Regions from separate parts of the Romboutsia ilealis genome, predicted to be linked through region 2. Evidence: a T-box and tRNA genes for the amino acid it is inferred to sense, from the RefSeq annotation. Region 2 holds a T-box; the other holds one or more tRNA genes.

Region 1 (9,135 bases), 350 kb from region 2:
TAAAAGATTTATATCCCTGGTCTATTTTTTCTTCTAACATTTTTAATGCTAACTCTTTTAATAAATTGTAGTCTTTTTCTGCTCTTACAGCTGGACAAACTCCAACTATACCAAATACTTTTCTAACTTCCTCTACTATTTCTTCATAATCATATCCATCTAAATCAACGTATATTCTTCCATATTCCTTGTATACATTAAACTTTCCTATAGGCTTTAATATATTTTTTACATTTTTTATAAGCTTATTTTCAAATATATATCTGTTTTTGCCCTTTACACCTATTTCTCCGTACTTAACTATTAATATATTATACAATTTTTCCACCTCTTAACTTAATTTTGTCATTCTTAAATTGATTATCTTCTTCTCATTATCATTCTTAAATCACTTACTGATTCTTTAACTACTTTAACCGCTTCTTTTATTTCTTCTTCTGTATTTAAATCTGATAAACTAAATCTTATCGCACCTTCTATTTCTTGAGGAGAAAGTCCCATAGCATTTAATACATGACTACCTTTTTTCTTAGATGAACAAGCAGATCCAGTAGATACATACACACCTTTTTGTTCTAGATAATGAAGTAGCACTTCTCCTTTTATTCCATAAAAAGTAACATTTAATATATGGCAAACTCCATCTTCTGGAGAGTTTAATTTTATATTTTCTATATTTTCTATTATCTCTCTTTTTAATAAATCTCTTAGATTTTTTATTTTTTCTATTTTACCATCTAAATCTTCATTTATTATTCTTATAGCTTCTCCTAAGCCATATATACCTGGTGTATTTTCTGTCCCAGATCTTATTCCTATTTCTTGTCCCCCACCAGTTAAAATAGGCTTTATTCTATTATTTTCTCTAACATACATGAAACCTATTCCTTTTGGTCCATGTACCTTATGACCACTAACACTCATAAAATCTATATTATATTTTGATGGTTTAAAGTTTATCTTAGCATAAGATTGAACAGCATCTACATGTAAGAATACCTTGTCCTTTAATGTTTTAAGATGTTTGCCGATCTCCTGTATTGGTTGTATGCTACCAACTTCATTATTAACATGCATTATTGTAACTAAGCAAGTTGTTGGCTTTAATGCATTTTTAAACTCTTCTATATCTATTTTACCATCTTTATCAACTTCTAAATATGTAACTTCACAACCTTCAGATTCTAAATCCTTTAGAGTATTTAATACCGATGGATGCTCTATAGTAGTAGATATTATATGGTTTTTTCTTTTTTTATTTAAAGCTACAATACCTCTTATTATGGTATTGTTAGACTCTGTTCCTCCAGATGTAAAGTATATTTCTTTATCTTTTATACCTAGAGTTCTAGCTATACTTTGCCTTATATTTTTTATATTCTTTTCAACTTCTACACCTTTTCTATGTAAAGAAGATGGATTTGCATAGTCTGTATTAAGCGCATAAACCATTTTATCTATAACTTCTTTATATGGCTTCGTTGTAGCACTATTGTCTAAATATATATCCATACATTGCACCAACTTTCTATTTATATACATTTTATTATTTATTTTACCAACTTCATCTATTAATTATCAAAAATATTAAAAATTCAATTTATATAAATATCTTTTATAAAATCGTATCTATTTATTATATCATTAAATTTTTTATTTTTTAACATATAATAAATTTTTCATTACATAAAAATATTATCTACACTACAAAGATGTAATATTTTTGATATTCTTGTAAAAAACTATTGATTAAACTGTCGAACTTTGTTATTATAAATATATGGTTATCCCCCTGATAACCTTAGTAAAATCTCTATTCCCAATACCCCTTTAAATGAATAATTTATATTCATTTATGGCCTACTTCACGATCGGATGCGAAGTAGGTTTTTTTATTTTATATTTTTTCATATTTTTTTGAAAAACTATTGATTTTAGTGTCGAACTTTGTTATTATAAATACATGGTTATCCCCCTGATAACCTTAATTAAAATCTCTATTCCCAATACCCCTTTTGAACGGATAGACTTTATATCCATTATTGTTAAGTTGACAACGGAAGTCAATTTAGCGAAAAAAGAGCTTCCCCAAGCTCTTTTTTTTATATTTTTTTAACGCTAGACTTAAATAGTTTTTTTTTGATATAATTTATATATATATATTTATTTATATGTTTTTAAATAAAAAAATGTAAAATAATTGTATTTGTTTTTTAATATAAAAGGTGGGTGATATTGTAATGAATAAGAAAAAAGTCGCTATAATATTTACTGGTGGTACTATTTCTATGACAGTAGATGAAAATGTTGGTGCAGCAATTCCTACTCTATCAGGAGAACAAATAATGTCAATGGTTACAAACATAGACAAAGTTGCTGATATCGAAGTATTTAATTTTGCTGAAATACCTGGACCTCATATGACGCCAGAAAGATTAATAGAATTAAAGCATTACATTAATAATTTACTTGAAAGAGAAGATATTTGCGGTGCTGTTATAACTCATGGTACTGATAGTTTAGAAGAAACTGCTTACTTCCTAGATTTAACTATATCTAGTGAAAAACCAGTTATAGTTACTGGAGCCATGAGAAGTAGCTCTGAACTTGGATATGATGGGCCTAGCAATTTATCTGCAGCAGTTTGTACAGCTATATCTGATAAAGCTGTTGGAAAAGGTGTACTTATAGTTTTAAACAATGAGGTTTTATTAGCTTCTGAAGCAACTAAAACTGATACATTAGCCTTAAATACTTTTAAATCATTAAGTAAAGGCCCATTAGGTTTAATTGACTGCAATGAATTAGTACTATTTAAGAATACTGAAGAAAGAACAATAATAGATACTGATAAAGTTGAAACAAAAGTTGCTTTAATCAAATCTGGAATTGGAATGAATGATGACTTTATAAAGTTTGCAGCTGATAGCGGTTATAAAGGAATTATAATTGAAGCAATGGGTAGAGGTAATGTACCTCCTAAAATGTATGAAGGTGTTAAATATGCTAGAGAAAAAGATATCCCCGTTGTTATAGTTTCTAGATGCCATTCAGGTAGAGTCTTTGATAGTTATGGTTATTTAGGTTCTGGTAGAGATTTAAGAAATATCGGATGTATATTCGGTGGAGAACTTCCAGGTCAAAAAGCTAGAATAAAACTTATGTTAGCACTTGGAAAGACTGATAATTTAGACGAAATAAAAGATTTCTTTGAAAAAGGAATATATTATTAAAATAAAAAAGGGGTTATCTCTTAATAGAGATTAACCTCTTTATATTTTCCATATTATTCTCTTTGTTAAACATACCTTTGAATTTAACGCTCTATCTCTATCTTTAAATCTTATTTTGATAGAATCACCATTCTTTTCTACTATGGTACCTTCTTTAAATTTTTTGTGATATATTTTATCTCCTATACTTATACTATCCATTTCTTTTTTAGTTGGAGCTTTTATATCTTCTACAAACCTTGATTTAGAAACTCTTTTACCATACTTATTAACTGGCGAACTTATACATATATTTTCTTCCGCTCTAGTTATTGCTACATACATAAGTCTTCTCTCTTCTTCTATTTGATCATTTTTCTTTGCTTCATCATCTATATCATAAGATTTTTCATGTGGTATTGTCCCTTCATTAGCACCTATAATATAAACATTTTTAAACTCTAATCCTTTTGCGCTGTGCATAGTTGTAAAAATAACACCATCTGTTTCTTTGTTATTTTTATTATCTACTAATTCAGACTTTACTCTTTCTATATGCTCTAAATATTCTTGTATAGTTTTAAAGTTTGTAGCTGAACTTTCAAGCTCATTTAGTATTTCTATAAGTCCATTCGTTTTTATTTTTCTATTCGCGCAATAATCCAAAATATATCTATCATAATCTAAAGTTGTTCTAATATATGATATTGCATTTTTAGGACTTAGCCCCTTTACATAACTTATATCTATATCTAAATCATTTATAGTTTTCACTTGCTTAGGATGTAAGTCACACTTATTAATCAATGAATTTATAAAATCCGGTTCATCCTTTATCAAATTTAAATTGTCTTTAGAAATATATCTAAAAGGTTTATTTATAATTCTTATCCAATCTTTATTAGAATTTGGATTAACTCCTATTCTTAAGTAAGCAAGTATGTCTTGAGCAGCCCAGTGGTCATATATAGTAACTATTGAGTCTTTAACTACAAATGGGATTCTCATATCCATAAATACATCAACTAAAGCTCTTGATTGTATATTAGTTCTATATATTACTGCAAAATCAGTATACTCCGTATACATTTCCTGAATCTTATCTTTTATATCTTTTGCTATATATACAGCCTCTTCCTCTGAATCTTCGGGCGAAATATAATTTACCTTAGCACCATTGCCTTGACCACATTTTATAACTTTCTCATATCTATTTGTATTTTTTTCTATTAATCTATTAGCTATATCTATTATTTCACCTTTAGATCTATAATTAATATCCAATAATACTTTTGTTGTATTAGAAAAATACTCTTCAAATTCTAATAAGAAATCTGGTCTAGATCCCCTAAATCCATAGATACTTTGATCTTCATCTCCTACTACAAATATATTATTATTTGGATTTGCTATTAACTTTAATGCTTCAAATTGAACCTTATTTATATCTTGAAACTCATCCACAAGAATATATCTATAAACACTTCTCACTCTATCTAAAGCTGCCTTATTATGTTTTAATAATTCATATGTTTTTATTAACATATCATCAAAGTCTATTTTATTCATTTGTTGTTTGTATTCTTCATAAAAATTATATACCTTTATGAATTCATCATTAGTCAATACCTCTGATTTAAAATCTCTTTTATCCATCAATTCATTTTTCACATATGAAATTTCATTTATAACTTGTCCAATAGTTTCATCATCATCTGAATTTTCTATATTTAATCCCTTTAATATGCTCTTTAATCCAATCCTCTTTGTTTTTTCATCTAGGATACTTTCAATATTATAATTTTCAAAATACCTTAATATCCTAAAAAACACGGAATGAAATGTTCCATATGTAACCTTATTCATTCTAAAGTCATTACTTAAAGCTAATGCTCTATTTTTCATTTCTATAGATGAAGCTTTTGTAAAACTTATTGCAAGTATGCTTGTAGGCTTTATGTTTTTATTTACAATCATATTAGCTATTCTATATGTTATAACTCTAGTCTTTCCTGAACCTGGCCCTGCAAGCACCATACAAGGTCCATCTATGTGTTCTACAGCCTTTAATTGATTTTCATTTAATTTATCTATACTTATCATATACTACCTACCTTGAAGTATTATTTATTTCATTTATAATAATGTTAAGCATATTTGCTTAACCTAATAATTATTATAATATATAATTGGAGAAAGGAGAAATTTTATGGAAGTAATAACTAAAACTTTAGATGAATTAATAGATATACCTCCTAACCATTTTGTATTTGATATAGAAACTACAGGCCTTAACTCAAATTATTGTAAAGTTATTTTGATAGGAATTCTTTTTAATCAAGATAATAAAACTGTTATTAAGCAATTTTTTGCTAATACAGAAGATGATGAAAAAGAACTTCTACTTACTTTTATTAATACTATAAAAAATTATCAAAATCATATTACTTTTAATGGGCTAACTTTTGATATTCCTTTTTTAAATACTAGACTAAAAAAACATAATATCGATTTTTATCTATCTAAAAATGATGATATTGATATCCTTAAACTTATAAGACCCTTTAAGGAAAAACTTTCTCTATCTGATTGTAAACTAAAAACTATAGAAAAATACCTTGGTATTCATAGAGAAGATACCATTTCTGGTAAAGAAAGCATTGATTTATATAAAGATTATTCTGTTAATCAAAATATAGACTTAAAAGAAAAAATACTTCTTCATAATTATGAAGATATTTATTATTTAGGTGTCATTTTTAAAATAAAAGATATTTTAAAACATAAATTAAATGTTTTATGTATAGCTACAAATAATTTATCATTAGAATTAGTTCCAGGATCATTTAAAATATCCAAAAACATACTATCGATTATATATAATACTTTTGAAGGTAACGTATTTAACATAAATATATATAATGATTCATACTCTATAATCTCTGATGAGAAAAATCTAATATTAAATGTATCGCTAGACAAAGGTCGAGACTCAAATAATAACACAATTTTATTTTATAATTTATATAAAATAATTCCATTAAAGTTTAATGACTCATTCTTAGAAGATAATATATATTCATTATGCAATTACCTAATAAAAAAAGAGTTATCGTCCTTATAATATGGACTATAGCTCTTTAACATTTATATTAAAATTTCATTGAATCTATAACATCGTCAATCTTACTAGATGCTTTATTTATTGCTTCTTGTTTTTCTTCTTCTGTAAATCCAGTAGCATCAACTAATAATTCTTCAAACTTCTTAATTCCCATAAATTTCATTATATCTTCTATATAATTAAGTCCTTTATTCATAATTGGTCTTAACATCCAAGGCACATTTCCACCTGAAGATTGAATATATACCATGGTTCTTGGTTTATCATTTAGAAGGGGTTCTATTTTTTTACCTTCAAATTTTATAGTTTTTTGATCTTGCATTATACAGTCTATATATTCTTTAAGTGGAGCTGGAAATGACAAACTCCACATTGGAGCTGAAATTACATAAGCATTAGCGCTTATAAATTGATCACATAGTTCTCTTATTTTTTTTATTTCTCTTTGTTCTTTATCACTTAGTTCTTTAGCATCACTCTCATTTATTATACAATTTCTCTTTTCAAAATATTGATACTCAAGTCTAGGTATATGCTCTTTATATAAGTCTATCTCTTCTAATTGGAAATCTTTATTTTTTTCTAAAAATTTATTTATAAATTTTCTAGCCACAGTTTTACTTGCAGATAAATTTTCAGGCTTAGAGTTTACACTTATATATAATAACTTTTTCATAATAGTACCTTCCTTCATATATTATATCTATTGATATAGTTTTTCTATAAGGTACTTTTTTATTCATTTACAATAAAAAATTCGCTTCGCTCATGTCGCCAACGACTTCGTCCGTTGCTCAAAATCCTTTTTATGCTCAAAACCAATTTATTGATATTACTTACATTCAGAATTTATCCACATTTTTTTAAGTATTATAATATCCTTAAGCGTAAAAAAGACTATGAAATTCATAGTCTTTTAACTGGCGGAGAAGGAGGGATTCGAACCCTCGCACCAGTATAACCCAGCCTAAACCCTTAGCAGGGGTTCCTCTTTAGCCACTTGAGTACTTCTCCTTATTTAATTTATACCTTAATTATACAATCTAATAACAATATAGTCAATAGTTTATATAATTTTTTTGAAAAATTTTACTATTATTATGTAAAGTAGAGATATTACACTCTACTTTATATAAATACTTTATAAAATACACTCAAAATATCTCCGCCTTCATCCTTATTAATTTAGAATCTATTTCATATACTTTCTTTATTAATTTTCTAGTTAAAATATTTTTAGGATTTCTATATGCTATTATAATTCCATCTTTTAAAACATAAATCTTATCACGATATAAAAAACTCTATTTAAATCATGACTAGCACCAATAATTTTTATTTTCTAGCTTTTTGAATATATTCATTATTTGATAGAATAATATTATTTTAATCTATTATGCTGGTTATTTTACTAAACATATTGAAATTACTATATAAAGTTTTTGAACTATAAAAGTATAGTTTAATAGACTTTAGTATTTTCAATAATCATGTTTAACTAGCACAACGAGTTATTTTAATAATATCAATATGTAATAAATTACATGTAATGTATAGTAAAAGTAAATTTAGAACCTCTTCCAATTTCTGATTCAATATAAATGTTCTCATTTAGATGCTTAATTATTTCATATGCAATAGATAAACCTATCCCCGTTCCATTTGAATTATGAGATTTATCTGCTTTGTAAAATCTATCAAAGATAAAAGGTATATCTTCTTTATCTATTCCTATTCCAGAATCTATAACACTAATTTCTAAATATTCAGTTTTACTAGAAACCTCTAAACACACTACTCCTCCTGAGGCTGTAAATTTAAATGCATTATCTAAGAGGATTATAAGTATTTGAACTATTCTATTATAATTAGTATATATACTTGGTATATTATCTAAATTTTTAGGGGTTATAAAATCAATATCTAAATCATCTGCCATAATTTCAAATTTTTCAATAACTTCATTTATAATATCGTTTACACTTACATATGACTTTTCAAAAGCTATGTTACCAGATTGAAGCCTAGATAATTCCAACATATCCTTAATTAGAACCTCTAACCTTATCGATTCTCTAAGAATCATACTATAATATTTATTCTTATCTATACTATCCTTAAGTTCATCATCATTAAGTATTTCAGCTATAGCCCTTATCGATGTTACAGGAGTCTTTAACTCATGAGATACATTTGCAACATAATCTTTTCTCATTTGATCTAGCATTTTTGATTCTTCTTCACTCTTTTCTAAGTTATCTGCTAAATAATTAAATTTTCTAACTAACTCCCCAATAACATTGTTTTGATTAGCTTCTACCCTAATAGAAAAATCTCCCTTAGACATTAATATTGTTGCATCTGTCATATCTTCTATTGGCTTAAATTCTCTTTTTATAAAAATATAAATAGATACTATAATAGATATTAATACTAAAGTCATACTTATTATAATAACTATGTAAAATACTATTAACCAATTGGTAACGTCGCTTGTTGATTTTATTATAAATATTGCTCTGACTACATCATTATCTTCATTGATAGGCTCACCAATTAACATACAATCGCCCTTAATTCCATATAACTTAATCACATCTTTTATTGAACTTCCGCCTAAAACTGTTTCTATATACGGATCTAATACTTTTGATATTTTTTCATCAGAAATATAGTTATCTTCATATTTAAAATTATTAAATTTATATGTAGCTTTTTCTTGGCTATCATAAACTCTTATAATCAAATCATTACCTAATCTTCGCTGTATATTTTTAAATAAAAGATTATCGTCTTTTT
Region 2 (4,640 bases):
CGAAGAGTGTAAAGGCAAAAGGAAGCTTGATTGCAAGACATACAGGTCGAGCAAGGACGAAAGTCGGACTTAGTGATCCGGTGGTACCGCATGGAAGGGCCATCGCTCAACGGATAAAAGCTACCCTGGGGATAACAGGCTTATCTCCCCCAAGAGTCCACATCGACGGGGAGGTTTGGCACCTCGATGTCGGCTCATCACATCCTGGGGCTGTAGTAGGTCCCAAGGGTTGGGCTGTTCGCCCATTAAAGTGGTACGCGAGCTGGGTTCAGAACGTCGTGAGACAGTTCGGTCCCTATCCGTCGCAGGCGTAGGAAATTTGAGAAGACCTGTCCTTAGTACGAGAGGACCGGGATGGACGTACCTCTGGTGTACCAGTTGTTCTGCCAAGGGCATGGCTGGGTAGCTATGTACGGAATGGATAAGCGCTGAAAGCATCTAAGCGCGAAGCCAACTTCAAGATAAGATTTCCCACCGTAAGGGTAAGACCCCAGGAAGACTACCTGGTTGATAGGTCGAAGGTGTAAGTGCAGTAATGTATTTAGCTTATCGATACTAATAGGTCGAGGACTTGACCAAAAGAAATGATGGAATTCTAAATGGTATGCAGTTTTCAGAGTACTAACTTTGAAAAAACTTTATAAAAAGTTAATTGAAAGATTATGTGGTTATTATAGCAAAGAGGATACACCTGTTCCCATACCGAACACAGAAGTTAAGCTCTTTAGCGCTGATGGTACTTGGTGGGTAATTGCCTGGGAGAGTAAGACGTAGCCACGTAATCTTTTTTTAAAAAATGCCTTTAATATGATTTTTATCATTTAAAGGCATTTTTTACGCTTAAGGATATTATAATACTTAAAAAAATGTGGATAAATTCTGAATGTAAGTAATATCAATAAGCTATTTTTGAGCTTAAAAAAGATTTTGAACAAAGGACGGAGTTGTTAACGACATGAGCGAAGCGAATTTTTATAATTTTAAGCATTATAGTTAATATTGTACTAGGATTATACAAAATAAAATATATAATGATATAATATAGATTAGTGATATCGATTGTAAGTAATATTATATAGAGAAGAAATATAATTTATAAGTTTGGAAGGGGTAAATTATGAACACTAAAGAGAGAAGAGAGTTACTATTGAGTATATTAAATAAATCAACCAATCCTATAAAGGGTGATGAGTTAGCGAATATTTTAAATGTAAGCCGACAAGTAATAGTTCAAGATATAGCTTTAATAAGAGCAACAGGAGTAGATATAATAGCTACTCCTCAAGGGTATGTAATATATAATACTAAAATGTCATCTAAAGTTATAGAATGCAGAAACCATACTGATGAAGATGAATTTTATAATGAGTTAAAGACTATAGTAGATTTAGGTGGTAAAGTAAAAGATGTAATAGTAAAACATCCGATTTATGGAGAAATTAAAGTAGATTTAGATATAGCTTCTAATAGAGATATAGATAAATTTATGAAAAAAGCCTCAAGTGATGAATTTAAACAATTATCAACATTAACAAAAAATAGCCATTTTCACACAATTGAAGCAAAAAGTGAAGAGATATTAGATGAAATTATTTCCTCATTATTAGATAAAAATATACTTGCAAATAATAGCAAAAAATAGTCTATAAAAATTATAAAACATTATTTTGCAAAAATAATCTAATTAACTCGTTGTGCTAGTTAAATATAATTATTGAAAATACTAGAATCTAGTAATATATATTTTTATAGTTCAAAAAAAATATATATATGTTTTAATTAAAATACTTCATCAAGTAAAGTTATCATTTTGTATTGTTTAAAAGTACCATAAACAATAAAAGTATTTTATAATGTAGAATTATTATTAAAACATATATAGTAATTTTAATATGTTTAGTAAAATAACTATCACAATAGATTAATTTTTAATTATAAAAGCAAATATTTTAACTAAAATAAAATAATAAAAAGTTTGAATAATACTATTGAAACTTGGTTATATATATAATATAATGATTATCAAATAAAACAATTAGTTTAAAAGCTATGAAGGAAAATAGTAAAAAATATTTTTGTATTCAGAGAGTGAGTGGTTGGTGTGAACTCATTGCAATGATTTTTGAATCCATTCCAGAGCTTCTAGTCGGAAATAATAGTAAGATTAGACGTATACCTACGTTACAGGATTGAGAGGACTATACATATACTGTATGGTCAATTAGGGTGGCAACGCGGATTAAAGACTTTCGTCCCTTTTTATAGGGGGATAGAAGGTCTTTTTTTATTACAATTAATTGTTTTAGGAAAGTTATTCAACAAAAATCTTAAGATAAATTTTAAAAAGATAACGTTATCTAAATGTACATATGTATTAAAAGATAAGCTAGAAAATAGCTATAAAATAAAAATAGGAGGAAGTAAAATGCTAGATATAAAAAGAATAAGAGAAAACTTAGAAGACATAAAAAAAGCAATGGATAGAAGAGGGGAAAAAGAATTCGATTTAGATGCTGTAGTTGCATTAGACGATAAGAGAAGAGAATTACTTAAAGAAGTTGAAGTAATGAAAAATGAGTTAAATGTTGAATCTAAGAAAATACCTCAACTTATAAAAGAAGGTAAAGATGTAGATGCTGCAAAGGCTCAGTTAAAAGAATTATCAGATAAGATAAAGGCTATAGATGAGCAAGTTAGAGCAGTTGAAGGGGAAATGGAATATAACTTAATGAGAATCCCTAATGTTCCTCACCCAGATGTTCCACAAGGAACGACAGATGAAGATAATGTTGAAATAAGACAATGGGGAGAAACTCCAAAGTTTGACTTTGAAAGTAAAGCACACTGGGATCTAGGTACAGATCTTGGAATATTAGATTTTGAAACTGCTGGTAAAATAACAGGTTCAAGATTTACTTTATATAAAGGTTTAGGAGCAAGACTTGAAAGATCTATAATAAACTTCTTCTTAAACACTCATACAGCAGAACATGGATATACAGAAGTGTTACCTCCATTCATGGCAAATAGAGCAAGTTTTATAGGAACAGGACAATTACCAAAGTTCGAAGAAGATATGTTTAAGATAGAAGGTATGGAATATTTCTTAATACCAACTGCAGAGGTTCCAGTAACTAATATACATAGAGATGAAATATTAACTGCAGATCAATTACCTATAAAGTATTGTGCATATACACCATGTTTCAGATCTGAAGCAGGATCTGCTGGTAGAGATACAAGAGGTTTAGTAAGACAACATCAATTCAACAAAGTTGAATTAGTTAAATTCTGTGATCCTCAAAATTCTTATGAAGAGTTAGAAAAATTAACTAATGATGCAGAAAGAATGTTACAATTATTAGGATTACCATACAGAGTAGTTAGAATATGTACAGGTGATTTAGGATTCACTGCAGCATTCAAGTATGACTTAGAAGTCTGGATGCCAAGTTACAACAGATATGTTGAAATATCTTCTTGTTCAAACTTTGAAGATTTCCAAGCTAGAAGAGCTGGTATAAGATTCAAGAGAGATAAAAAATCTAAAGCTGAATATGTTCATACATTAAATGGTTCAGGATTAGCAGTAGGAAGAACTTTAGCGGCTATATTAGAAAACTATCAACAAGCTGATGGATCTGTAGTTGTTCCAGAAGTATTAAGACCATATATGGGTGTAGATGTTATAAAGAAAAATGAATTATAAGATATAGTTTATATAAATATAAGAGTATCCTAAGATTATTATTTTAAGATACTCTTATATATTTTTAATAAAATATAGTTTATATAAATATAATTTATTAATGATTAAGTCTAAAACCTTATTAAAAATATATTAGATCGCTGTGATAATTGAATATTATTATTGAAAATACTATAGTCTAAAATCTACATTTTGATAGCTAAAAAACTATATAGTAATTTCAATAGGTTTAGTAAGAAAACTAGCATAACAGATTAATTCATTGTATTAGATAAATTATATTTTTGAAAGTACTAGCGTTTATAATAAAAAAATAATTACTAAAAAATTTTATGTAACATTTTAAATATGTGTAGGGAATAAGTAGCACGACAGATTAAGTTATTTATTTTGTATATAGAGCACTATGCATATATGAGTTTATATTAATAGTATTAATATTTAAATTTAAGTTGAAATATAAAATAAACTATGTTAATATAAACTTGTTGTAAGTTTTAGGAGGATATATGGAAAACTCATACTACATGAAAGAGGCTTTAAAAGAAGCAAATAAAGCATATGAAAAAGGTGAAACACCTATAGGAGCTGTAATTGTAAAGAATAATGAAATTATAGCAAGGGCTCATAATTTAACTGAAACGTTAAATGATTGTACAGCTCATGCAGAAGTTTTAGCTATAAGACAAGCTTCAGAAAAGTTAGGTGGATGGAGACTAGTTGATTGTGATTTATATGTAACGATGGAGCCGTGTATAATGTGTAGTGGAGCAATAGTTCACTCTAGAATAAAAAAACTTATAATTGGAACAAAACATATAAAAAATGCATATACAGAAAAACAACATGAATTTAAAATAGATTATTATAAATATAATAATATCGAGACCACATTCGGTGTATTACAAGAAGAATGCTCTAATATATTACA

The links. The T-box of region 2 lies ahead of serS (serine--tRNA ligase). A T-box ahead of a tRNA ligase gene usually reads a tRNA of that ligase, here a tRNA-Ser.
Region 1: it has a tRNA-Ser gene. The T-box ahead of serS (serine--tRNA ligase) is inferred to sense a tRNA for this amino acid. The anticodon was not compared.

The regions. Positions count from the first base shown of each region.
Region 1 covers NZ_LN555523.1:2,133,285-2,142,419, forward strand. Annotated here, with positions in the region: gene thiI (tRNA uracil 4-sulfurtransferase ThiI) at 1-319, opposite strand, end outside; gene CRIB_RS10080 (cysteine desulfurase family protein) at 361-1,512, opposite strand; gene CRIB_RS10085 (asparaginase) at 2,241-3,233, shown strand; gene CRIB_RS10090 (ATP-dependent helicase) at 3,273-5,315, opposite strand; gene CRIB_RS10095 (ribonuclease H-like domain-containing protein) at 5,422-6,336, shown strand; gene CRIB_RS10100 (FMN-dependent NADH-azoreductase) at 6,365-7,012, opposite strand; tRNA gene CRIB_RS10105 (tRNA-Ser) at 7,258-7,350, opposite strand; gene CRIB_RS10110 (sensor histidine kinase) at 7,877-9,135, opposite strand, start outside.
Region 2 covers NZ_LN555523.1:2,484,998-2,489,637, forward strand. Annotated here, with positions in the region: rRNA gene rrf (5S ribosomal RNA) at 664-780, shown strand; gene CRIB_RS11775 (transcription repressor NadR) at 1,118-1,642, shown strand; T-box leader at 2,041-2,260, shown strand; gene serS (serine--tRNA ligase) at 2,426-3,709, shown strand; gene CRIB_RS11785 (nucleoside deaminase) at 4,219-4,640, shown strand, end outside.